Regions from separate parts of the Streptomyces sp. NPDC051738 genome, predicted to be linked through region 1. Evidence: riboswitches for the same ligand, from Rfam matches in the RefSeq annotation. Region 1 holds a riboswitch; each other region holds the start of a gene.
The links. Region 1 has a riboswitch for cyclic di-AMP ahead of ACIA8X_RS28625 (transglycosylase family protein). Riboswitches for the same ligand answer to the same signal wherever they lie in the genome.
Positions count from the first base shown of each region.

Region 2: another riboswitch for cyclic di-AMP. It lies ahead of ACIA8X_RS33995 (M23 family metallopeptidase); the one in region 1 lies ahead of ACIA8X_RS28625 (transglycosylase family protein).
Region 3: another riboswitch for cyclic di-AMP. It lies ahead of ACIA8X_RS35930 (transglycosylase SLT domain-containing protein); the one in region 1 lies ahead of ACIA8X_RS28625 (transglycosylase family protein).
Region 4: another riboswitch for cyclic di-AMP. It lies ahead of ACIA8X_RS14440 (C40 family peptidase); the one in region 1 lies ahead of ACIA8X_RS28625 (transglycosylase family protein).

Region 1 covers NZ_JBITCM010000013.1:106,554-112,236, reverse strand. Annotated here, with positions in the region: gene ACIA8X_RS28635 (cytochrome P450) at 1-1,275, shown strand, start outside; gene ACIA8X_RS28630 (transglycosylase family protein) at 1,443-2,468, shown strand; cyclic di-AMP (ydaO/yuaA leader) riboswitch at 2,664-2,855, shown strand; gene ACIA8X_RS28625 (transglycosylase family protein) at 2,860-3,549, shown strand; gene eno (phosphopyruvate hydratase) at 3,894-5,180, shown strand; gene ACIA8X_RS28615 (septum formation initiator family protein) at 5,296-5,683, shown strand, end outside.
Region 2 covers NZ_JBITCM010000017.1:161,032-166,714, reverse strand. Annotated here, with positions in the region: gene ACIA8X_RS34010 (DNA topoisomerase (ATP-hydrolyzing) subunit A) at 1-231, opposite strand, end outside; gene ACIA8X_RS34005 (M16 family metallopeptidase) at 627-1,970, shown strand; gene ACIA8X_RS34000 (M16 family metallopeptidase) at 1,967-3,355, shown strand; cyclic di-AMP (ydaO/yuaA leader) riboswitch at 3,568-3,731, shown strand; gene ACIA8X_RS33995 (M23 family metallopeptidase) at 3,745-4,530, shown strand; gene ACIA8X_RS33990 (GntR family transcriptional regulator) at 4,726-5,421, shown strand; gene ACIA8X_RS33985 (HPr family phosphocarrier protein) at 5,601-5,683, opposite strand, start outside.
Region 3 covers NZ_JBITCM010000020.1:41,851-47,533, reverse strand. Annotated here, with positions in the region: gene fahA (fumarylacetoacetase) at 1-748, opposite strand, end outside; gene ACIA8X_RS35940 (carboxymuconolactone decarboxylase family protein) at 954-1,415, shown strand; gene ACIA8X_RS35935 (HAD family hydrolase) at 1,584-2,414, shown strand; gene ACIA8X_RS35930 (transglycosylase SLT domain-containing protein) at 2,429-3,181, opposite strand; cyclic di-AMP (ydaO/yuaA leader) riboswitch at 3,187-3,374, opposite strand; gene ACIA8X_RS35925 (CocE/NonD family hydrolase) at 3,641-5,659, opposite strand; gene ACIA8X_RS35920 (peptide MFS transporter) at 5,679-5,683, opposite strand, start outside.
Region 4 covers NZ_JBITCM010000005.1:268,038-273,720, forward strand. Annotated here, with positions in the region: gene ACIA8X_RS14435 (sugar ABC transporter substrate-binding protein) at 1-993, opposite strand, end outside; gene ACIA8X_RS14440 (C40 family peptidase) at 1,205-2,527, opposite strand; cyclic di-AMP (ydaO/yuaA leader) riboswitch at 2,584-2,758, opposite strand; gene ACIA8X_RS14445 (NAD-dependent epimerase/dehydratase family protein) at 2,900-3,958, opposite strand; gene ACIA8X_RS14450 (amidohydrolase) at 4,106-5,683, opposite strand, start outside.

The DNA.
Region 1 (5,683 bases):
GACCAGCCCACCCCCACCAGCGCCACCCCCGAGGCCCCCGAACTCTTCACCTGGGAGTTCGCGACGGACCCCTACCCCGCCTACGCCTGGCTCCGCGAACACGCCCCCGTCCACAGGACCCGCCTCCCCAGCGGCGTGGAGGCCTGGCTGGTCACCCGCTACGTCGACGCCAAGCAGGCCCTCGCCGACGGTCGTCTGTCCAAGAACCCGGCCCACCACGACGAGCCCGCGCACGCCAAGGGCAAGACCGGTATCCCCGGTGAGCGCAAGGCCGAGTTGATGACGCATCTGCTCAACATCGACCCGCCGGACCACACGCGGCTGCGCCGCCTCGTCTCCAAGGCCTTCACGCCCCGCAGGGTCGCCGAGTTCGCCCCGCGGGTGCGGGAGCTCACCGATCAGCTGATCGACGGGTTCGCCGCCGAGGGGAGCGCCGATCTCATCCACGAGTTCGCGTTCCCGCTCCCCATCTACGCCATCTGCGACCTGCTCGGCGTCCCCCGCGAGGACCAGGACGACTTCCGGGACTGGGCGGGCATGATGATCCGCCACCAGGGCGGCCCCAGAGGGGGTGTCGCGCGGTCGGTGAAGAAGATGCGCGGCTATCTCGCCGACCTCATCCACCGCAAGCGCGAGGCACTCCCCGACACCCCCACCCCCGGCGAGGACCTCATCTCCGGCCTCATCCGCGCCTCCGACCACGGTGAGCACCTCACCGAGAACGAGGCCGCCGCGATGGCCTTCATCCTGCTGTTCGCCGGCTTCGAGACGACGGTCAACCTCATCGGCAACGGCACCTACGCCCTGCTCACCCACCCCGAGCAGCGCGCCCGCCTCCAGACCTCCCTCGCCGCCCACGACACGGCCCTCCTCGAAACCGGTGTGGAGGAACTCCTCCGCTACGACGGCCCCGTGGAACTCGCCACCTGGCGCTTCGCCACCGAACCGCTCAGCATTGGTGGGCAGCTCATCGCCCCCGGCGACCCGGTCCTCGTCGTCCTGGCCGCCGCCGACCGGGACCCGGAGCGGTTCGCCGACCCTGACGTCCTCGACCTGGGCCGCCGCGACAACCAGCACCTCGGCTACGGCCACGGCATCCACTACTGCCTCGGCGCCCCGCTCGCCCGTCTGGAGGGCCAGACCGCCCTGGCCACCCTCCTCACCCGCCTCCCGGATCTGCAACTCGCCGTGGACCCGGCCGAGTTGCGCTGGCGCGGCGGTCTCATCATGCGCGGACTGCGTACGCTTCCGGTGGAGTTCACCCCTGTTAGGTGAGTTCGTCCACCACCGCAAACGTGACACGCACTCAAGTCTGTGATCTTCACGTGATCTACGCGGCATTAACTTGTGACAAGTGATCGTCTGCCTATACGTTCACGGATCAACGACGGCGCCCAGGTTTCGCGCGCCGCGGTCACCGTTGTCTCGCGAAAGGTCCCCGCATGCTCTCCGGGAACGGTCGCCACCGACGCCCCCGTCAGGCTCCGGCTCTTCTCGTCGCGGCCGGAGTGACCGGCTCCGCCGTCGTCATCCCGCTCCTCGCCGCCACGGGCGCGAGCGCCGCCGAGGGCAACGTCTGGGACAAGGTGGCCGAATGCGAGAGCGGCGGCTCCTGGAGCGCCGCCGACGACGGCGACGGGCGCTACGGCGGACTGCAGTTGACCCAGGAGGACTGGGACGAGTACGGCGGCCTCGACTACGCGTCGAGCCCCAACCTGGCGAGCCGCTCCCAGCAGATCGCCGTGGCCCAGAAGATCCTCGCGGACCAGGGTGTCGGCGCCTGGCGCACCTGCGGACTGCTCAGTGGGCTCACGAAGGAGTCCGGCTCGGCCGACGTCGACACCGGTGTCGACGAGGACTCGCCGTCCGCGGTATCGGGATCCTCCGGATTGCTTGATTCATCCGGTTCGTCCAATTCGTCGGGCTCGTCGCAGTCCAATGGGTCGTCCGGCGACTCCTCCAATGCTTCGAATTCCCCCGGCTCGTCGAGCGGCTCCGCCGATGATTCGTCCGAATCCTCCCGGGATTCTTCATCTTCGCCCTCTTCTTCCACTAAGGGCGACAGTTCCGCCGAGTCCGATACGTCATCCGACGCAGAGGCCTCGCAGTCGCCCGACGGCTCCCCTGCGGGCACACCCGAAAGCGACAATCAGGACAACTCGGAGTCGGCGGCGGGCTCCTGGGGCCTCGTCGACACCGGCGCTGTCGACACCGCCGACGCCGCGACCGGGTCGGGGCGCCATCGCGGTGCCACTGCCGACGAGAGCGAGGCCGCCGAGGGCACCGCCAAGTCGTCCGGCCGCCACGCCTCGTACACCGTCCGCGCAGGCGACACTCTCGCCTCCATCGCCGACTCCCTTGACCTCGACGGCGGGTGGCGTGCGCTGTATCAGGCGAACCAGCAGGACATCGGTGCTGACGCGAATCACATCTTCCCCGGTCAGACCCTGGAAGTACCTGCCGAATAGGGTGAAAAGCAGCGGGAGTTCGCGCCCCGCTTCGCACCTGAATGTCCGTTTTGATAGCAGTGAGAGATAGATCTCAGAAGCCCTGATCGTCTTTGTCATTCCGCGAATTGCGCGTCTACGGTCGTGATCGCTCGTCACCACGAGCCCCGGCTGCCGCAACGCCGAATCCTGCCAGCGGCCGTACGGGAACAGTCGTCGCGTCAAGCGCCGTAGGCAGGAGCGGGGGACCCAAGGTTTGTGCCGGGTCCGGCAGTTGAGGCCCTTCGGGGCCGCACGGCCGGAGTCGGCTTGGGGTGAAGTCGCGTGCCAGCACCAGCGGTACGCGGCCGGGCAACTCAACCGGCCCGAACCCGACAGCTCACCTCGCAGGCGTCGGTGAGGGGATCCTTCCATGCTGTTTTCCAGCAAGGGCAAGCACCGTCGTCCGTCCAAGGCCGCTCGTGCCATCGCCGTCGTCGGCGTCACCGGTGCCGCCGCCGTCGCCGCTCCGCTGATGGCGGCCGGCAGTGCCTCCGCCGCCACCGCCTCCGAGTGGGACGCCGTCGCCCAGTGCGAGGCCGGCGGCAACTGGTCGATCAACACCGGCAACGGCTACTACGGCGGTCTGCAGTTCTCCGCCTCCACCTGGGCCGCGTACGGCGGCACCGCGTACGCCTCCACCGCCGACCAGGCCACCAAGGCCCAGCAGATCGAGATAGCCGAGAAGGTCCTCGCGGGCCAGGGCAAGGGTGCCTGGCCGAACTGCGGCACCGGCCTGTCGAGCGCCGCGTACAACGGCTCGTCGAGCGGCTCCTCGCAGAGCAGCGAGACCACCACGCGCTCCACCGAGCAGCAGTCGGCCTCCCGCTCCGCCGAGCGTCCGGCCGCCGAGAAGAAGTCGACCAAGACCGTCACCACCCCGACCGGCGAGAAGGTCAAGAAGGGTGACGGCGAGTACAAGGTCGTCAAGGGTGACACCCTCAGCACGATCGCGGCTGAGCACGACGTCAAGGGCGGCTGGGAGAAGCTGTTCAAGCTGAACAAGGACATCGTCGAGGACGCCGACCTGATCTACCCGGGCCAGCAGCTGCACCTGAAGTAACAGCGGGTCGGTAGCTGAACCACAGGGCCCTCACATCCGTGGACCTCATAGTGAAGACCTCGTGAGGGTCACCCCCGTCCCCCACGGGTTCCCCGCTCCGGTGCGTGTTCCCCCGTACGCACCGGGGCGGGGTTTTTTGTGCGCCCGGGTCGAGTGCCCCGACTCGGCACCCCGGACTCGGCGCCCCGGACTCGGCACCCCGGGTTTTTGTTCCGTTCGGAAACAATTTGCCATCGGTTCTGTTCACGGAGCGGTCGACCGCTGGCCGATCGCCCGGAGCCGGTTAGGCTCATCTCGCAGCACCCTCCGGGGTCTGCGTACCCACGTCACATCCCAAGAAGGAGATGCTCGTGCCGTCCATCGACGTCGTCGTAGCCCGGGAAATCCTGGACTCCCGAGGCAACCCCACGGTCGAGGTCGAGGTCGGCCTCGACGACGGCAGCACGGGTCGTGCCGCCGTTCCGTCCGGCGCCTCGACGGGCGCCTTCGAGGCCATCGAGCTCCGCGACGGTGACCCCAACCGCTACCTGGGCAAGGGTGTCGAGAAGGCCGTCCTCGCCGTCATCGAGCAGATCGGCCCGGAGCTCGTCGGCTACGACGCCACCGAGCAGCGCCTGATCGACCAGGCGATGTTCGACCTGGACGCCACCGACAACAAGGGCTCGCTCGGCGCCAACGCCATCCTCGGCGTCTCCCTGGCCGTCGCCCACGCCGCCTCCGAGGCGTCCGACCTCCCCCTCTTCCGCTACCTGGGCGGCCCGAACGCGCACCTGCTGCCGGTGCCGATGATGAACATCCTGAACGGCGGCTCGCACGCCGACTCCAACGTGGACATCCAGGAGTTCATGATCGCCCCGATCGGCGCGGAGTCCTTCTCCGAGGCGCTGCGCTGGGGCGCCGAGGTCTACCACACCCTCAAGAAGGTGCTGAAGACCAAGGGCCTGTCCACCGGCCTCGGCGACGAGGGCGGCTTCGCCCCGAACCTGGAGTCCAACCGCGCCGCGCTCGACCTCATCATCGAGGCCATCAAGCAGGCCGGTTACGTCCCCGGCGAGCAGATCGCGCTCGCGCTCGACGTCGCCGCGTCCGAGTTCTACAAGGACGGCTCGTACGAGTTCGAGGGCAAGTCCCGCTCGGCCGCCGAGATGACCGAGTACTACGAGGAGCTCGTGGCGGCCTACCCGCTCGTCTCCATCGAGGACCCGCTGTTCGAGGACGACTGGGCCGGCTGGAAGGTCATCACCGACAAGCTGGGCGACAAGGTCCAGATCGTCGGCGACGACCTGTTCGTCACCAACCCGGAGCGCCTGGCCCGCGGCATCGAGGAGGGCTCCGCCAACGCCCTGCTCGTCAAGGTCAACCAGATCGGTTCGCTGACCGAGACCCTGGACGCCGTCGAGATGGCCCAGCGCAACGGCTTCAAGTGCATGATGTCCCACCGCTCCGGCGAGACCGAGGACGTCACCATCGCCGACCTCGCCGTCGCGGTGAACTGCGGCCAGATCAAGACCGGCGCCCCGGCCCGCTCGGACCGCGTCGCCAAGTACAACCAGCTCCTGCGCATCGAGGAGATCCTCGACGACGCGGCGGTGTACGCCGGCCGCTCGGCCTTCCCGCGCTTCAAGGGCTGACCCGCTGACCCGCTGACCCCACCTGGGTAAGGCTTAGCCAGTCATACGTACGTCCCCGTACTCGGTCCCGTACCGTGTGCGGGGACGTACGCGTGTGAAACGGGAGGCGGGGAACATGGCCGTGAAGGACCGGGACCGGTTCTCCACCGCGACCAGGATCCGGTTGCTCGGCGAGCAGACGGCGGCCCGCGTCTACCGCTCCCAGACCAAGCGGCAGGCCCGGCGTTCCCGGCTCACCGGACGCGCCGCACTGCTCGCGCTGGTCCTCTGCTCCATGATCGTGGCGCTGGCCTACCCGATAAGGCAGTACGTCTCGCAGCGCGCCGAGATCGCCGACACGCAGCGGCAGAAGGAAGAGGCCGCCCGGCGGGTCGAGGAGCTGCGCGACACCAAGGCACGCTGGCAGGACGACGCGTACGCCGAGCAGCAGATCCGGCAACGGCTGCACTACGTGATGCCCGGGGAGACCGGCTACATCGTGATCGATCCTGACGCGGCCAAGC
Region 2 (5,683 bases), on a different contig from region 1:
GCACTTCACATACCCGCGGTCGGGGCGCAGCCCCATCTCGTTCATCTGGTAGACGATGCGGCGGTGCACCGGCTTGAGGCCGTCCCGGGCGTCGGGCAGGGCTCGGGAGTAGATGACCGAGTACGCGTACTCGAGGAAGGAGCCCTGCATCTCGTCGACGACGTCGATGTCGAGGATCCGCTCCTCGAACGAGTCGTCGGGCGGCGGGGTCTTCGTGCTGCGGCGGGCCATCGCTGCCGGCTCCTTGCTGAAGCGTTGACGGGATCTGACGCGGACCATTGTGGACCGCGGCACTGACAACCACCGACCAGGACCCGATGTTGGGTTCCCACCCGGCGTCCGAGAAGTGTCACCGACGCACGCACCGACCTGCGACCGAGGGTGCCCGGATCGACGTGGGCGGCGACCGTTCGGGGAAGGCAAGCAGGCGCCGCGCGGCCGTTCACTCGCCGGAGTGATCGAGCGCCGTTCTCCCCGGCGCCGCCCTGCCCATCTTCACCCCCGTACAGGCACGGCGTTCTGACCGGGAACTTCGCCGACCCTTCGGACGCTGCATACAGTGGCAGGAACTGAGCACGAACTGCTCGACACAACGCAGTGCACGCGACCGGAAGGACACCTTGCCCATGGGTCACACGGCCACACCGGAGGCACAATCCGGCGGCCTCACCGCGACGGAGCACCGCCTGGCCAACGGCCTGCGCGTGGTGCTCTCCGAGGACCACCTCACGCCGGTCGCCGCGGTCTGTCTCTGGTACGACGTCGGCTCCCGCCACGAGGTCAAGGGCCGTACCGGACTCGCCCACCTCTTCGAGCACCTCATGTTCCAGGGCTCGAGCAGCGTGAAGGGCACGGGCCACTTCGAGCTCGTCCAGGGCGCGGGCGGCTCACCGAACGGCACGACCAGCTTCGAGCGCACCAACTACTTCGAGACCATGCCCGCCCACCAGCTGGAGCTCGCGCTCTGGCTGGAGGCCGACCGCATGGGCAGCCTCCTGGTGGCGCTCGACGAGGAGGGCCTGGAGAACCAGCGGGACGTCGTCAAGAACGAGCGCCGCCAGCGCTACGACAACGTCCCGTACGGCACCGCCTTCGAGAAGCTGACCGCGCTGTCGTACCCCGACGGACACCCGTACCACCACACGCCGATCGGCTCGATGGCTGACCTGGACGCGGCCAGCCTGGAGGACGCCCGCGCGTTCTTCCGCACCTACTACGCGCCCAACAACGCCGTCCTGTCGATCGTCGGCGACATCGACCCGGAGCAGACGCTCGCCTGGGTCGAGAAGTACTTCGGCACCATCCCGGCCCACGACGGCAAGCCCGAGCCGCGCGACGGCTCGCTGCCCGAGACCATCGGCGAGCAGCTGCGCGAGGTCGTCGAGGAGAACGTCCCCGCGCGCGCGATGATGGCCGCCTACCGGCTCCCGGAGGACGGCACGCGCGACGCCGACGCGGCCGACCTCGCGCTGACGGTCCTCGGCGGCGGCGAGTCCTCGCGCCTCTACAACCGGCTCGTACGCCGCGACCGTACGGCCGTGGCGGCCGGGTTCGGTCTGCTGCGCCTGGCCGGTGCGCCCTCCCTGGGCTGGCTGGACGTGAAGACCTCCGGCGACGTCGAGGTCCCCGTGATCGAGGCGGCCGTCGACGAGGAGCTCGCCCGCTTCGCGGCGGAGGGCCCCACCGCCGAGGAGATGGAGCGCGCGCAGGCCCAGCTGGAGCGCGAGTGGCTGGACCGGCTCGGCACCGTCGCGGGCCGCGCCGACGAACTGTGCCGGTACGCCGTCCTGTTCGGCGACCCGCAGCTTGCGTTCACCGCCGTACAGCGTGTCCTCGACGTCACCGCCGAGGAGGTCAAGGCGGTCGCCAAGGCCCGTCTGCGCCCCGACAACCGCGCGGTGCTCGTGTACGAGCCGACCCAGGCCGAGGACGCCGAGACCACCGACGAGAACGAGGAGTCGGCGCAGTGACCGAGCTCGCCAGCATGGAGTTCCACCCGCAGCCCCAGGCCGGCGAGGCCCGGCCCTGGGCGTTCCCGGCACCCGAGCGCGGCAAGCTGGACAACGGCCTGACGGTCCTGCGCTGCCACCGCCCCGGCCAGCAGGTCGTAGCCGTCGAGGTGCTCCTGGACACGCCCCTGGACGCCGAGCCGAAGGGCCTCGACGGCATCGCCACGATCATGGCGCGTGCCCTCTCCGAGGGCACCGACAAGCACACGGCGGAGGAGTTCGCCGCCGAGCTGGAGCGCTGCGGCGCCACCCTCGACGCGTTCGCCGACCACCCCGGTGTCCGGGTCAGCCTCGAAGTGCCCGTCTCCCGCCTGCCCAAGGCGCTCGGCCTGCTCGCCGATGCCCTCAGGGCACCCGCGTTCGACGATGCCGAGGTCGAGCGCCTGGTGCGCAACCGGCTCGACGAGATCCCGCACGAGATGGCCAACCCCTCGCGCCGCGCCGCCAAGGAGCTCTCCAAGGAGCTGTTCCCGGCGACCTCGCGCATGTCCCGCCCGCGCCAGGGCACCGAGGACACGGTCGCGGGCATCGACTCCGCGGGCGTACGCGCCTTCTACGAGCGGCACGTCCGCCCCGCCACCTCCACCGTGGTGGTCGTCGGCGACCTCACCGGAGTCGACCTCGACGCCCTGCTCGGCGACACCCTCGGCGCCTGGACCGGCTCCCCGGCCGAGCCGCGGCCCGTCCCGCCGGTGACGGCGGACGACACCGGCCGCGTCGTCATCGTGGACCGCCCCGGTTCCGTCCAGACGCAGCTGCTGATCGGCCGGATCGGCCCCGACCGGCACGACCGCGTGTGGCCCGCGCAGGTGCTCGGCACGTACTGCCTCGGCGGCACCCTCACCTCACGCCTGGACAAGGTCCTGCGCGAGGAGAAGGGCTACACCTACGGTGTGCGCGCGTTCGGGCAGGTCATGCGCTCGGCCCCGGACGGCACGGGCGCGGCGATGCTGGCCATCAGCGGCTCCGTCGACACCCCGAACACCGGTCCCGCGCTGCAGGACCTCTGGACGGTGCTGCGGGGCGTCGCAGACGGTGGCCTCACCGACGCCGAGCGGGACTTCGCCGTGCAGAACCTCGTCGGGGTGGCGCCGCTGAAGTACGAGACCGCCGCCTCCGTGGCGAACACGCTGGCCGACCAGGTCGAGCAGCACCTGCCCGACGACTACCAGGCGACGCTGTACCAGCAGCTCGCCGCGACCGGCACCGTCGAGGCCACCGCCGCGGCGGTGAGCGCCTTCCCGGCGGACCGTCTGGTGACGATCCTCGTCGGCGACGCGGCCGAGATCCGGGAGCCCGTCGAGGCCCTCGGCATCGGTGAAGTCACCGTCGTGTCGGCCGAGTAGAGGACCGACACAGCGCCGGCCGACGGCGCGCGCGTAGGGGCCCTGGTGACCGGAGAGTCACCAGGGCTCCCTTATGCCCGAATTGAGGGAGAGGTTGCCTGTCTGGCCTGTGGGATGCGCTACAAAAGCCGCGATCCGTTTGGGGATTGAAAGACGTCCCGCTTAGCGTCTTCCGGGCTGTCCGTCAGGCAGTGCGCCGCGCCCGCGGCACCGGACAGTCATCGCCGAGTCCCCCTACGGCGCGAGCCAGGGGAGCCGGGGACCCACCCGTAGTCCCTGGGGTGAATCGGACGCCCGCGCGTGAGCGAGGGGGCCCGTAGGAGACCTTCCTGCTCCGAACCCGTCAGCTAACCCGGTAGGCGAGAAGGAAGGAAAGGACCAGCCACTTCATGGCGTTCAGCTGCGCCACCGGGACGAGCCGTCCCACCGGGAAGCACCGTCGTCCCAGCCGGATCGAGCGCTCCACCGCCCGTGCGGCGGGAGTCGCCGCTCTCACCGCCACCGGCGTCATAGGCACCCTGGCCGCCCCCGCGCTCGCCGCGGAGCCCGCCGCCGAGCAGACCGGCCTCATCCCCGTCATCAGCGTCGACAACTCGATCGCCGACCAGATCGACGCCCAGGCCGCCGCGCAGGAGCAGGCCGCCCAGGAGGCCGCGGCCCTGAAGAAGGCCGCCCAGGAGGCCGCGCGCAAGAAGGCGGCCGAGAAGGCCGAGAAGGAGCGCGAGGCCAAGGAGCGCGCCGCCCGCGAGGCCGAGCGCAAGCGCCTGCTGTCCTACGTCGCCCCGATCTCGGGCTCGTACGTCTCCACCGGCTACAAGGCCGGCGGTGCCGTCTGGTCCTCCGGCAGCCACACGGGCGTCGACTTCCACGCCGCCAGCGGCACGTCCGTCCACGCGGTCGGCTCCGGCACCGTCGTGGAGGCCGGCTGGGGAGGGTCGTACGGCAACCAGGTCGTGATCAAGATGAACGACGGCACGTACACCCAGTACGGCCACATGTCGTCCCTCGGCGTCTCGGTGGGCCAGACCGTCACCCCGGGCCAGCAGATCGGCCTGTCCGGCGCCACCGGCAACGTCACCGGACCTCATCTGCACTTCGAGGCCCGCACGACGGCGGAGTACGGCTCCGACATCGACCCCGTCTCCTACCTCCGCTCGCACGGCGTGAACCTCTGACGCCTCCCCGACGCGCACTCCGTTCCCCGAAGCCCCGGCTCCCCGAGCCGGGGCTTTCGGCGTTTCGCAACCCCTGCTGTCCAAAAAATATCCATGGATTCCGGCCCGCCGTCGGAAATTCCGGCCGGTTGCAATAGAGTCACTGAACACACGTCATTCGTCGACGTTTCACGGGGATTAAGGCGGAGGTCGGTCATGCGTATTCCGGCGCATTCGGTGTGCACGGCGATCCGGGACGACATCGTCGCCGGTGTCTACGAGCGTGGCGGCCGGCTCACCGAGGAACTCCTCGCGCGCCGCTACGGCGTCTCCCGCGTCCCCGTGCGGGAGGCCCTGCGCACCCTGGAGGCGGAGGGCTTCGTGGTGACCCGGAGGCACGCGGGCGCGTGCGTCGCCGAACCGACCGAGCGGGAGGCCGCCGACCTGCTGGAGATGCGCACCCTCCTGGAGCCGCTCGGCGCCGCCCGGGCCGCCCAGCGGCGCACCGAGGCCCATCTGAAGGTGCTGCGCGGCCTGGTCAGGCTGGGCCAGGAGCGGGCCAGGCGGGGAAACAGCGAGGATCTGCGCTCCCTGGGCGGCTGGTTCCACGAGACGCTGGCCCAGGCCTCCGGCAGCCCCGCGCTGACCTCGACGCTGACCCAGCTGCGCCACAAGATCGCCTGGATGTACGCCGTGGAGTCGTCGGCCAACCCCGCGGAGTCCTGGACCGAGCACGGCGCGATCGTGGACGCGGTGGCGCGCGGCGACAGTGAACGCGCCCGCGCGATCACGGCGCTGCACACCGAGCGCGCGACCTCCGCACACCGGCTGCGGTTCGGCTCCGGCGGTGATCGCGCGGAGCGCGTGAGGAATTCGCAACATCCCGTAAACATGCCGAGCCTGCGGCATTAACAACGGCGCCGTATACAAAGAGGAGATATTCGGAGGCGGGGAATTTCCGCTGCCCTTTTTCAGATGCGCTGCCACCGTTCCGTGAATTCCGTGGGCGCCTGTCCGGAAACAGCGAAGCCGCGTCTGCCGGAAAGGCGGACGCGGCTTCACCGTTTGCTACGGAGACCCGCTCAGGTCATTCAGACCGTCTCGGGCAGCTCCTCGAGGCCCTCGGCGACCAGCTTCGCGAGGCGGTCGAGGGCGGCGTCCGCGCCCTCGGCGT
Region 3 (5,683 bases), on a different contig from region 1:
TGGCGAAGGACTTGCCGAGGAACGGGCCGAGGGGGACGTACTCCCAGGCCTGGATGTCGCGTGCCGACCAGTCGTTGAGCAGGCACAGGCCGAAGACGTGTTCGCGGAAGTCGCCCAGTGCCACCGGACGGCCCATCTCCGACGGGACGCCGACCACGAAGCCGACCTCGGCCTCGATGTCGAGGCGGACCGACGGGCCGAAGAGCGGCGCCGGATCGGTGGGGGCCTTGCGCTGGCCGGAGGGCCGTACGACATACGTGTCGGAGACCACGACCGTGCCCGAGCGGCCGTGGTAACCGATCGGCAGGTGCTTCCAGTTGGGGGTCAGGGAGTCCGCGGCGTCCGGGCGGAAGATCTGGCCGACGTTCCGGGCGTGGTTCTCGGAGGCGTAGAAGTCGACGTAGTCAGCGACCTCGAAGGGGAGGTGCAGGGTCACCGACGACAGCGGATGGAGGAGGTCCGCGATGGCCTCCTGGTGCGCCGGCACCGTCACCCACGCCGTCAGGGCGCGCCGCACGTCCGACCAGGTGGTGCGGCCGGCGGCGAGCAGCGGGTTCAGGGTGTCCTGCGCGAGCAGCGGGGCGTACGGCGAGCCGAGCGTGTAGGCCGCCTTGCCCGCGTCGAGGACGTGGTCGCCGAGCCGGACGCCGATCCTGCGCGCGGAGTCCGAGCCGGGGAGGGAGAAGACGCCGTACGGAAGGTTGTGCGTGCCGAAGGGGTCGCCCTCGGGGAGATCGAAGGGGGGCATGGGGTGCTGCCTCACTCTCATCCGCTCCGTATGCCATTGCCATGTGTTCGGGCCACACGTTACGTGTGAGTCGCGTGTCTTGGGCAGTGCGGAGATCGCGTCGCCGAGCCGGCGAATCACCAGGTCGCCGCAGTGCGGTCACACCTGGCTTCTCCGCTTCGTCAGTGCAGTGAGGACGGAATCACTCACCCAGGAGGCGAGAACCATGCAGGCACGGATGACCAACCCCGCGTACGTCCTGTCCGGCGGGATGAAGGGGATCGGTACTCTCTTCCAGGCGATCGGGGAGGGTGGCCTGTCGCAGGAGCTGGCCGAGATCGTCGGGCTGCGCGCCAGCCAGATCAACGGGTGCGGCGCCTGTGTGCACGGTCACACGACCAATCTGCGCAAGGCGGGGGTGAGCGACGATCGGATCGACTCGGTCTCCGCCTGGCGCGAGGCGCCCTGGTTCACCGACGCCGAGCGGGCCGCGCTGCAGCTGACCGAGGCGATGACGAGGCTCGCGGACCGTTCGCACGAGTCGGTGCCGGACGCGTTGTGGGACGAAGTGGCCGACCACTTCGACGAGAAGGAACTGTCGGCGCTGATCCTCACCGTCGCCGTCACCAACATGTTCAACCGAATCAACACCACCATCAAGGAGCCCGCAGGCACCACGTGGGGGTGAAATCGCCACAAGCGGAGGGAAGTTGCCACCCGGAAGCGGAACGGGGGAAAGGACCGGAGACAGAAGCGGAACCAGAGCCGCAACCGGAACAGGTGTCAACACATGTGAACACAGCAGCCGTCCGGTTCGCGTCGAGTCGACGGGGCCTCCTGTCCGTATTCTCTGATCATGGCCGCACCTATCGCATATTCACTCATCGCCACTGACCTGGACGGGACGCTGCTCCGAGGCGACGACACGCTCTCGGACCGGTCCATCGACGCGCTCGCGCTGGTGGCGGCGGCCGGTGCACAGCACCTCGTCGTGACAGGGCGGCCGGCGCCCAGAGTGCGGCCGCTCCTCGACGCCCTGGGCAGCACGGGGCTCGCGGTGTGCGGACAGGGCGCGCAGTTGTACGACGCCGGCGCGGACCGTCTGCTGTGGTCCGTCACCCTGGACCGGGAGTTGGCGGAGACCGCGCTCGGCAAGATCGAGGCCGAGGTGGGGCAGGTGTACGCCGCCGTCGACCAGGACGGCGTCGACGGCCTCACGCTCATCGAGCCCGGGTATCTGATGCCCCACCCCACCCTGCCCGCCGTACGCGTCCAGCATCGCGACGACCTGTGGTGCGAGCCGATCAGCAAGGTGCTGCTGCGCCATCCCAGCCTCTCGGACGACGAGTTGGCGGCGACGGCGCGCTCGGTGGTCGGCTCCCTCGCTACGGTCACCATGTCGGGGCCCGGGACCGTCGAACTCCAGCCATGCGGCATCACCAAGGCGACCGGTCTCGCGCTCGCGGCCGAGCATCTCGGCCTCGGCGCGCACGAGACCATCGCCTTCGGGGACATGCCCAACGACATCCCCATGTTCGACTGGGCCGCGCGCGGGGTCGCCATGGCCAACGCGCACCCCGAACTCAAGGCGGTCGCCGACGAGATCACCCTGTCGAACGAGGACGACGGCATCGCCGTCGTCCTCGAGCGACTGTTCGTGGGCAGCCTGGCCGATTTCGCCCAGTAAGCCCAGGTCTTTGCCTAGTAGGGCCCGTTCACGTTGTCGATCGAGCCGTATCGCGCGGCCGCGTAGTTGCACGCGGCCACGATGTTCGCGACCGGGTCGAAGGGGTCGTACACCGTCCCCGGCACGTGATACGAGGCGAAGGTCGGGTCGATGACCTGCAGGAGGCCCTTGGACGGGGTGCCCTTGGCGGCGTTGGAGTCCCAGTTGTTGATGGCGGACGGGTTGCCGGAGGACTCACGCATGATGTTGCGGTGAATGCCCTCGTACGATCCCGGAATTCCGTTTTGCGCCATGATGTCCAGCGCGTTGCGGATCCAGCCGTCGAGGTTGTTCGGGAAGGTCTTCACGGAGGCCTGGGTCGCCTGGGCGACGGAGGACTTCTTGGCGGGGGCGGACGCCTTGTCGGCCGTGTTGCTCGCCGTGCTCGCCTTCTTCGTCGCGCGGACCTTCAGGTCGAGGCCCGGGTGGATCAGCCGGGGGTTGTCGCCGATGGCCTTGCGGTTGTCCTTGTAGAGCTGCTTCCAGCCGCCCTGGGCGTCGTACCGGTCCGCGATTCCGTAGAGCGAATCGCCCTTTTTCGTGGTGTACGTGACGGATCCGACCTTGGCCGGGGCGGTGGCCTGGGCGGTGGCCTGGGCCGGCTCTGCGGCGCTCGCGGTGGTCGCGCTCAGGAGCGGGAGGGCGAGGGCGGCGGTGCCGGTGCCGGCGGCGATGACGTGGCGGGTGAGCGGGCTGGTACGGGGGCGGCGGTGCTTGCCTCGGGGCATGGCGCTGTTCCTCTCCGGCGCCTGCGAGGTGAGCTGTCGGGTTCGGGCGGGGAGGTGCCCGGTCGCACCGCCGGGTGGCAGCGTGACTTAACCCCGAGCCGCGCCGGTGCGCCATCAAGGCGGCCGGTTCGGCGACTTACCTGGGTCCCCCGCTCCTGCCGTGCGTGAGTGAGTGAGTCGGTGGGTGAATCGGGCGGCGGCAGGATTCGGCGTCCGCCCGACGAGCGGGAACGTATGCGAGAGCACATGCCCGGAACAAGTGCCGTGGCCCCTGTCGTGCCGGTTGACCATGGTCTGGTGCGTATGGGGCACTTGATCCTTTGCGGTTGCCAAGCCTCAACTTGCGCTTGGCGCAAGGAGGGACGCGGTCTGCCGGGCAGGGTGGGCGACTACCCGTGCGTGACCCAACTCACTGGCATCCACAAGAGCGGCAAATCGGGCAATGAATCCAACTCGCCTTTAACCGGCTGTCCGTGGAGTCCGTTTCTCCCATGTCCGGTGGAAAAGTACCTCTTGGCCCTCCAGGCAGATCACCTCGTTGGAGGTGACGAAGTGCTCCTTGCCGCAGCTGATCTCCGAGCGCGTGTGCACCGTGGCGTCCCACGCCAGCTCCGGGCGGTGCAGGCGGATTGACCACTCCGAGCGGGTGCGGGCCGACAGGGGGTCCGCCTCGTTGATCGTGTACGTCTCCAGGGCGTCCTCGGTGAACTCCAGACCGTCGGGGTACACGCGCGTGCCGCCGTAGCGAGGGTCGACCTCCAGGCGCCACTCGCCCTTGGCCACGTCCCGTACGACGAGTCGCTCGGGGCGCGGTTCGTCCAGCGTGATGGGGGTGTTCACGCCGAGCGGCTCCGCCTGCTCCGGTTCCTCGAAGGTGATCTCCGTTTCCTCGCAGCCGATCGCTGTCCCGTCCAACGCACGTGCGCGTACCGGAAGTTCCAGGGAGCTCCCCGCCGGTTCGAGGGTGAAGCCCGCCGACGAGTCGGGCTGGGGCCAGATCCACGGCCAGTACGCGGAGGAGACCGCGAGACGGATGCGGTGACCGGGCGGGAAGACGTGGCCGATGCCGTTCAGCTCGAAGGTCACGTCCTCGGTGGCCCCCGGCTCCCACGGCACCGCACGATCCCGGCCATGGCGGGCCGACAGGTTCAGCACGCCCCGCGTGACCAGGGTCGAGGAGCCGTCGGGCGCCACGTCGCACAGCCGGGCCACGACCTGCCCGCGCGGCACCTCCGACGTCAGCCGCAGCCGCACCTTCGGCCGCCCCAACACCCAGGTCTCCTCGCCCACTTCGAACTCGAAGCACGCCGATCGCCCGTCCTCCTCCCGCTGGTCGGGCGGCAGGTCGGCATCGTTGCCGAAGGGAAAGAAACGGCCGGCGTCGAGGCCCGTATGCATGGGGGAGCGGACCAGGACGGGGGCGCCCTGGAAGGCGTACGTCAGCCCGCTCACGTGAGGAGAGGGCCAGGCCGGCTCGCCGACCCAGCGGCCGGGCAGCTCGGCGTACACCGTGGCAGGGCGGTGAGAGTCGCTGACGTACGCGCGCAGCAGGGGCTCGGACATGACGCCGGTGTCCTCGCCCTTCAGCCAGTGGTCCCACCAGCGCAACGTCTCCTGGAGGAAGCCGATCGCCGGGCCCGGCGGCAGGCCGCGGTCGGGGTACTGGTGCGACCAGGGGCCGATCAGGCCGCGGACACGGTCGGTGGGCAGGTGCTCCACGAGGCGCAGGACCGTGTCGCGGTACGGGTCGTGCCAGCCGCCCACCGCAAGGACGGCGGCGTCGATCGCGCCGTAGTCCTCGCAGACGCTGCCGTGGCGCCAGTAGTCGTCGCGGGTCTGGTGGTTCAGCCAGGTGTGGATGAACGGGTCCACGGACTCCAGACGCCCCAGCCACATGTCGCGCCAGGCCTCGCCGACGTACTGCGGATCCGGCGGCCGGGAGACGAAGGCGAGCATCGTCGACGCCCAGGCGTGCATGTCCACCGCCAGGACGGAACCTCCCATGTAGTGCACGTCGTTGTCATAGCGATCGTCCGTGGAGCAGACGGTGACGATCGCCTTGAGCGGCTCGGGTGCGAGGGCCGCGATCTGGAGGGAGTTGAAGCCGCCCCAGGAGATGCCGAACATGCCGACCCGGCCGTTGCACCAGGGCTGGGCAGCCAGCCAGTTGACGACCTCGGCCCCGTCGGCCAGCTCCGTCGCCGAGTACTCATCGGTCGGCATGCCCTGGCTGTTGCCGTGCCCGCGGATGTCCACGCGCACGGAGGCGTAGCCGTGGCCGGCGTACCAGGGGTGGCGCTGGTGGTCGCGGGGTGCGGTCCAGTCGGTCAGGCGGTACGGCAGGTATTCCAGGAGCGCCGGTACGGGCTCGTCGGTCAGCGGGCGCCACACGCGCGCGTACAGCAGAGTCCCGTCCGGGAGCGGGATGCAGAGGTCCTCGTGAGTCGTCTCGTAGGGGAAGGACGTACGGATGTGCATGAGCGGGTCCCCCGTCGGGTCAGT
Region 4 (5,683 bases), on a different contig from region 1:
CTTGGCGGCGAACTCGGCCACCGCGTCCACGTTGTCCTTGGTGATGAAGGCGGGCCCGGTCAGGACCGGCGCCGTGCCGCCGCCGCTGAAGTTGCCGTTGGTCTTGTACAGCCACAGCGAGTCGACGGACAGGTAGCCCTGGAGGTAGGGCTGCTGGTCGACGGCGAACTCGACCTTGCCGTCCTGGACGGCCGTCACCAGCGCCTTGTTGAGGTCGAAGGTGGCGATCTTGGCCTTGCTCCCGGCATCGGACGCCGACTGCACGGCGGTCAGGGCGAAGGGCGCGCCGAGGGTGACGACCTGGTCGATGGAGGAGTCCTGCTGGAGCTTGGCGGTGATCGTCGACTGCACGGACGGCATGTCGGTGCCGTTGACGTAGAGGTTGTCCGTGGTGCCCTTGAAGCCCTTCTTCAGGCCGGCGCAGCGGGCCTCCAGGGCGACGTGGCCCTGCTCCTGGATGACACACAGGGCGTGCTTGGCACCGCTGTCGTTGAGCCGTTCGCCGAAGGCCTGGCCCGCGATGTTCTCGTCCTGGCCGAAGTACTCGAGCATGCCGAGCTCCTTCCAGTCGTCCAGGCCGGAGTTGAAGCCGACGACCGGGATGCCGGCCGCGGTGGCCTTGGCGACGACGGCCTTCATGGCGCTCGGCTTGGCCGCGGTCAGCGCGATGCCGTCGACCTTCTGGTCGATGGCGTTCTGCACCAGGTTGGCCTGGGTGCCGGCGCTCGGGTCGCTGGAGTAGACGAGCTTGATGTTGTCCTTGGCGGCGGCGGCCTCGGCGCCCTTGCGGATCAGGTCCCAGAAGGTGTCGCCGGGGGCGGCGTGGGTGATCATGGCCACGGTCATCCGGGGCGTGGTGGCCTTGCCCGCCGAGGCGTCGGCGGCGCCCTCCTCGGACTCCTTGCCGCCGGAGCCGCTGGAGCAGCCTGCTGCGAACAGGACGCCGGCCAGGGCGGTGGCGGTCAGAGCGGCGGCTCTGTTGTGTCTGCGCATGTCCCATGCACCTCGCTGTGCTGATCGGGCTGGAGCGCTCCACTAGCGCGCTCTAGTGGCAGGTACTATGCGGCTGCCCGCAGGTGATGTCAATGGGTTTGTCAGGACGTATCGACCAAGGGGCGGAAGGAGACCACCCCGCCCTGCGCAGGCGGGGCGGGGCGGCTGGTGGGCGGGGTGACGCGGGGTGGCTGGTGGGCCGGGCGAAAGCTCAGGCGGGCCGTATCACGCTGTGGATCGCCGACTCCCCGGCGTAGTGGATCGACTCCTCGCGTATGACCCGTCCCGGGCCGGGGGCGTGGATCATCATGCCGTTACCGGAGTAGATGCCGACGTGGCCGGCGTGGAAGAGGACCAGGTCGCCGGGCTCGACGTAGGTGAGGGCGATGCCGCGGCCGGCGGTCGCCTGCTCCTGCGGGGTGCGGGGGAGCGTGATGCCGGCGGCCTTCCAGGCGGCCTGGGTGAGGCCCCCGCTGTCGTAGGCGCCTGGGCCCGTCGTGCCCCAGACGCAGGGCTTGCCGATCTGGGCGAGGGCGAAGTCCAGGGCGCGCACGGCCGGGGTGTCCTGGGGTGCGGTGGCGGTGGTCGCGAGGGTGCCGGCGGGCGGAACTGCCGTGCCGGGCCAGGCCGTTGCGCCCGCCGGGACCGGGGTCAGGTCGGAGGCTCCGAGGTCCTGCAGCGCTTGCCACTGCGTCTCCGGCGAGGGCTGGCCCAGGGGGCTCTCGATCGCCGTGAGTGCCGTGCTCTGCTGCGTGGTGTACGCGGACAGCAGCCCGCGGGCGCGGTCGAGCTTGCGCTGGTTCTGCTCCTTGGTGGTCCGCAGGGAGGAGCGCGGCGGTTCGGCAGTCGGGGCCGGCAGGGCGAGGGCGGTCCCGGTGATCTGACTGCTCTGCATGCTCTGATTACCCAGCGCGCCCTGGGTGGTCCAGCCGGTCTCCGGCGGAGCAGCCTCGGGAGCGGCCGGCAGGGCGGCGATCGGGCCGGCGGTCAGCTCCGCCACGGCAGCCGCTGCGGTGGCCGGAGCCGCCGGCAGCTCGGCGACCGGTGCGGCGGGCAACTCCAGGGCGGCGCGGCCGGACGGCTCCCGCCCCCGGTCGGTGAGGCCCTCCAGCGCACGCTCCGCCGGGCGCGCGGGCCGTACCCCGGTGGGACCGTCCGGCATTCTGTCCCTCGGCAGCACCGCCGGGACGATCGGACCCGCCTTGGAGCGGGCGGCGTCGAACCACTGCCGGGTGACGCTGTCGAGCGCGGGGTCGCTGCGCCCGCTCTCCTCGCCGCGGGTGCTTCGGGCGGCGACGGGCCCGCGTCCGGCATCCGTCGGCCGGTCGGCGCGCTTGCGCGGTCCCGTCGACGCCGCGCGCGTGGCGTTGAAGGTACCCGTGTCGGACTCGGCCTGGTCGTAGAGGGAGCTGACCCTCCGGCTGACCTCCTCGCGGCTCGGTGTCTCGTCCCCCGCGGAGGGGGCGGCGTTGGCCGTCTGGGCGAGCAGTGCCACAGAGGTGAGAGCCGCCGACGCGAGTGCGGAATTGCGCATGCCTGGGAGGCTCAGAGCCCCCGGACGCGCGGTGCGTTCCGGCGCCATGGGCGACGTACTCCTTCCGTGCTCCGCCTACCGGGTTAGCTGACGGGTTCGGGCGATCGGTTCCGGAAGGTGTGCCCTACGGCCCTTGCCCCGAAGGGCGGTTGGGCCGATTCACCCCAAGTTCGGTTGGGTCCCCGGCTCCAGTGGTCCCAGCGGACGCACCGGACTCGGCGGAGGCCGCACGTCCCGACGGGGTTCGCCGGAGGTCGTCGTGCGGCCTAGGCGTAACCTAGCCAACTTGTGTGACTCGCGTGAAGGTTGACGTGTGAAATGTCCGATACGTTTTTGTGACCTTCGACGCTCGGGGCGGCCGGACGGCCGGATTCACTTCGCGGCGCGTTGACTCCGCCACGCCGCGTAGTGATCGAGGACCGTCTGCTCGATCGGGCGGTAGGTGAGGCCGAGTTCGTTCACGCTCCGGCTGTTGTCCACCCGGAAGCGGATGCCGAGGTGCTTCCGGATGTAGTCCTGCGTCAGCCCGAAGGCCGGGCCCAGGACGCGTACGGGCCAGTGCGGGAGCGCGGTGCGCGGGAGGCGGAGGTCGCGGGGGTGGCGGCTGCGGAGGATGCGGGCCATCTCGTGGAACGACGTCATGGTCGGGGCGGCGAGGATGTAACGGCCCTTCGCGTCCGGGTTCTCCGCCGCCGCGATGTGGGCGTGGGCCACGTCGCGCACGTCCACCGTGGTGAAGCTGAAGTCCGGGGCGCCGTAGAAGAAGTAGCCCTTGAACAGCTCCTCCAGCAGGAAGAGGCTGCCGGACTCCGAGGCGGGCGTGAGGGAAGGGCCCAGGATCAGGCCGGGGTTGACCGCCACCATCCGCCAGCGGCCCTGGGCGGCCTCCGCGTCCCAGGCCGCGCGCTCCGCGACCGTCTTGGCGTAGTGGTAGGGGTTGTTCTCCACCGTGCTGGTGGTGTTGAAGTACCGCTCCGACAGCACGGCGTCGTCCATCGCCAGGACGTCGGCGTAGTCACCGAAGATCGCGCCCACGGTCGAGGTGAGGACGAGTTTCTCGACCGTGGGCGTCCGCTCGATGGCCGCCAGCACGTTGCGCGTGCCGAGCAGCGCCGGGTCGACCATGTCCCGGCGACCGTCCTTGATCTTCTCCGGCATACGGAACGGCGACGCCACATGGAACACCACCCGGCAACCGCTCATCGCCTCGTCGAAGGCGCCCTCCTTCAGCAAGTCCGCCTCGAACAGGGACAGTTGACCGGGGTGCGTCTCCTGCAGCTCCCGCAGCGGGCGCATCTTCGCCGTGTCCGCGGTGCTCCGCACGGTGCTGTGGACCTCGTACCCCCGCTCCAGCAGCCGCTTGACCAGATGGCTGCCGACGAACCCGCTGCCACCGGTGACCAGTACGACCCTCGACCCGACTGCGCCCACCGTCACTCCTTCTTCCGCGCGGAAGATCGGTCGATCACGGTAGCGGCGTCACCAATGCACGGCCATGCTTTCGAAAAGGTGGAGCAGAAGGTGGGACAGGCCGAAGGTGGACAGGCCGAAGGTGGAGCAGGCCAGCAGGCGGAGCCCTCAACTCTCGTACACGACCCGTCCGTCGAACACCGTCATGACCACCTCCGCGTCCGTGATCGCGTGCGGATCCAGATCCAGCAGCGGACGGTCCAGGACACAGAGGTCGGCGACCTTGCCGACCTCCACGGACCCCTTCCACTCCTCGGCGAAGTCCTGCCGGGCCGGGTTGATCGTGTACGCCCGCAGCGCCTCGGCCAGCTCCACGCACTGCTCCGGGCCGCTCTGCCGCCCGCTCGCCTTCGACTCCCGCAGCATCATCGCGGCCACGCCCTGCCGCCAGTCGGGCGCGGTGATCGGCGCGTCGGAGCTGGCGCAGACCGCGACCCCGGCCTCGACGGTGGAGCGCACCGGCCACTGGTAGGCGGAGCGTTCGGTGCCGATGACCTCGTCCATCAGGTCGGAGATGGTCCACTTGATGGCCGGGTTCATGTTGACGCCGTAGCCGTGCGCGGCCAGCTTGGCGAGGCTGTCGGCGCCGATGAAGTCGCCGTGGATGACGTAGTGCCGGGCGTCCGGGCGGGGCGAGGCGGCGTTCGCGGCGAGGAAGGCGTCCACGACCGTGTCGATGGCCCGGTCCCCGGTGACGTGCACGCCCAGCTGGAAGCCGGCCTCGTGCGCCAGCCGGATCATCTCGCGCAGTTCGGCGACCTGCAGTGCCGGGGTGGTGCCGTGCACGCACAACGCGCCGTGGCCGCCATCCGCGTACGGCTCGTTCATCCAGGCCGTGCGGTTCGGCGGAACCCCGTCGCCGAAGATCTTCACGCCGATCGCCCGCAACAGACGGGGGTCCGCGGACTCCGGCCGCCGCAGCTCGGCCAGCCCCTTGCGTACGTCGTCCGCCGAGCCGCCCATGGGCGCGGGCAGCAGCAACACACTGACCCGGGCGTCGAGTTGACCGTCCTCGGCGAGTTCGGCGTACGCGGTCCAGTTGTCGGTGCTCAGACCGCCGAACAGGGTCTCCGCGCCGCCGGGGCCGAGGCCCGGCTCGGTGTAGCTGGTGATGCCGCGCGTGTGCAGCTCCCGCACCACCGCCTCGATGGCCTGGCGGCGCCGGCCGACGGTGGGGGAGGGGAGCGCTGCCTGGACGAGCTTCCCGGCCGCCTCCCGCAGGATGCCCGTGGGCTCCCCGTCGGGGTCGACGTCGATGACACCGCCGGGCGGTGGCGTGCTGTTCGCGTCGACCCCGCAGACGCGCAGGGCCGCGCTGTTGACCCACACCATGTGCTGGGAGAAGTCGGTCAGACAGACCGGGTTCTCGGGCGCCACGGCGTCCAGGTCCCGCCGGTGCGGGAAGCGCTGCGGATCCGCCAGACACTCCGCGAGATACCCGGCGTCCCAGCCCAGCCCGACGATCCACTCACCGGGGCGGGATTCCCGCACGGCCCGCTCCACGACCGCGGCGATGTCGGCGATCGTCCCCACCGCCGGATTCCCGACGTCCAGGGCGAAGGGCGGCTTGGCCAGGCCGTACGCGGCCCCGTGCAGATGCGAGTCGTTGATGCCGGGCAGCACGGTCCGGCCGTCGAGCTCGACGACCCGCGTGCCGGGACCGGCCAGCGCACGCATCTCGGCGTC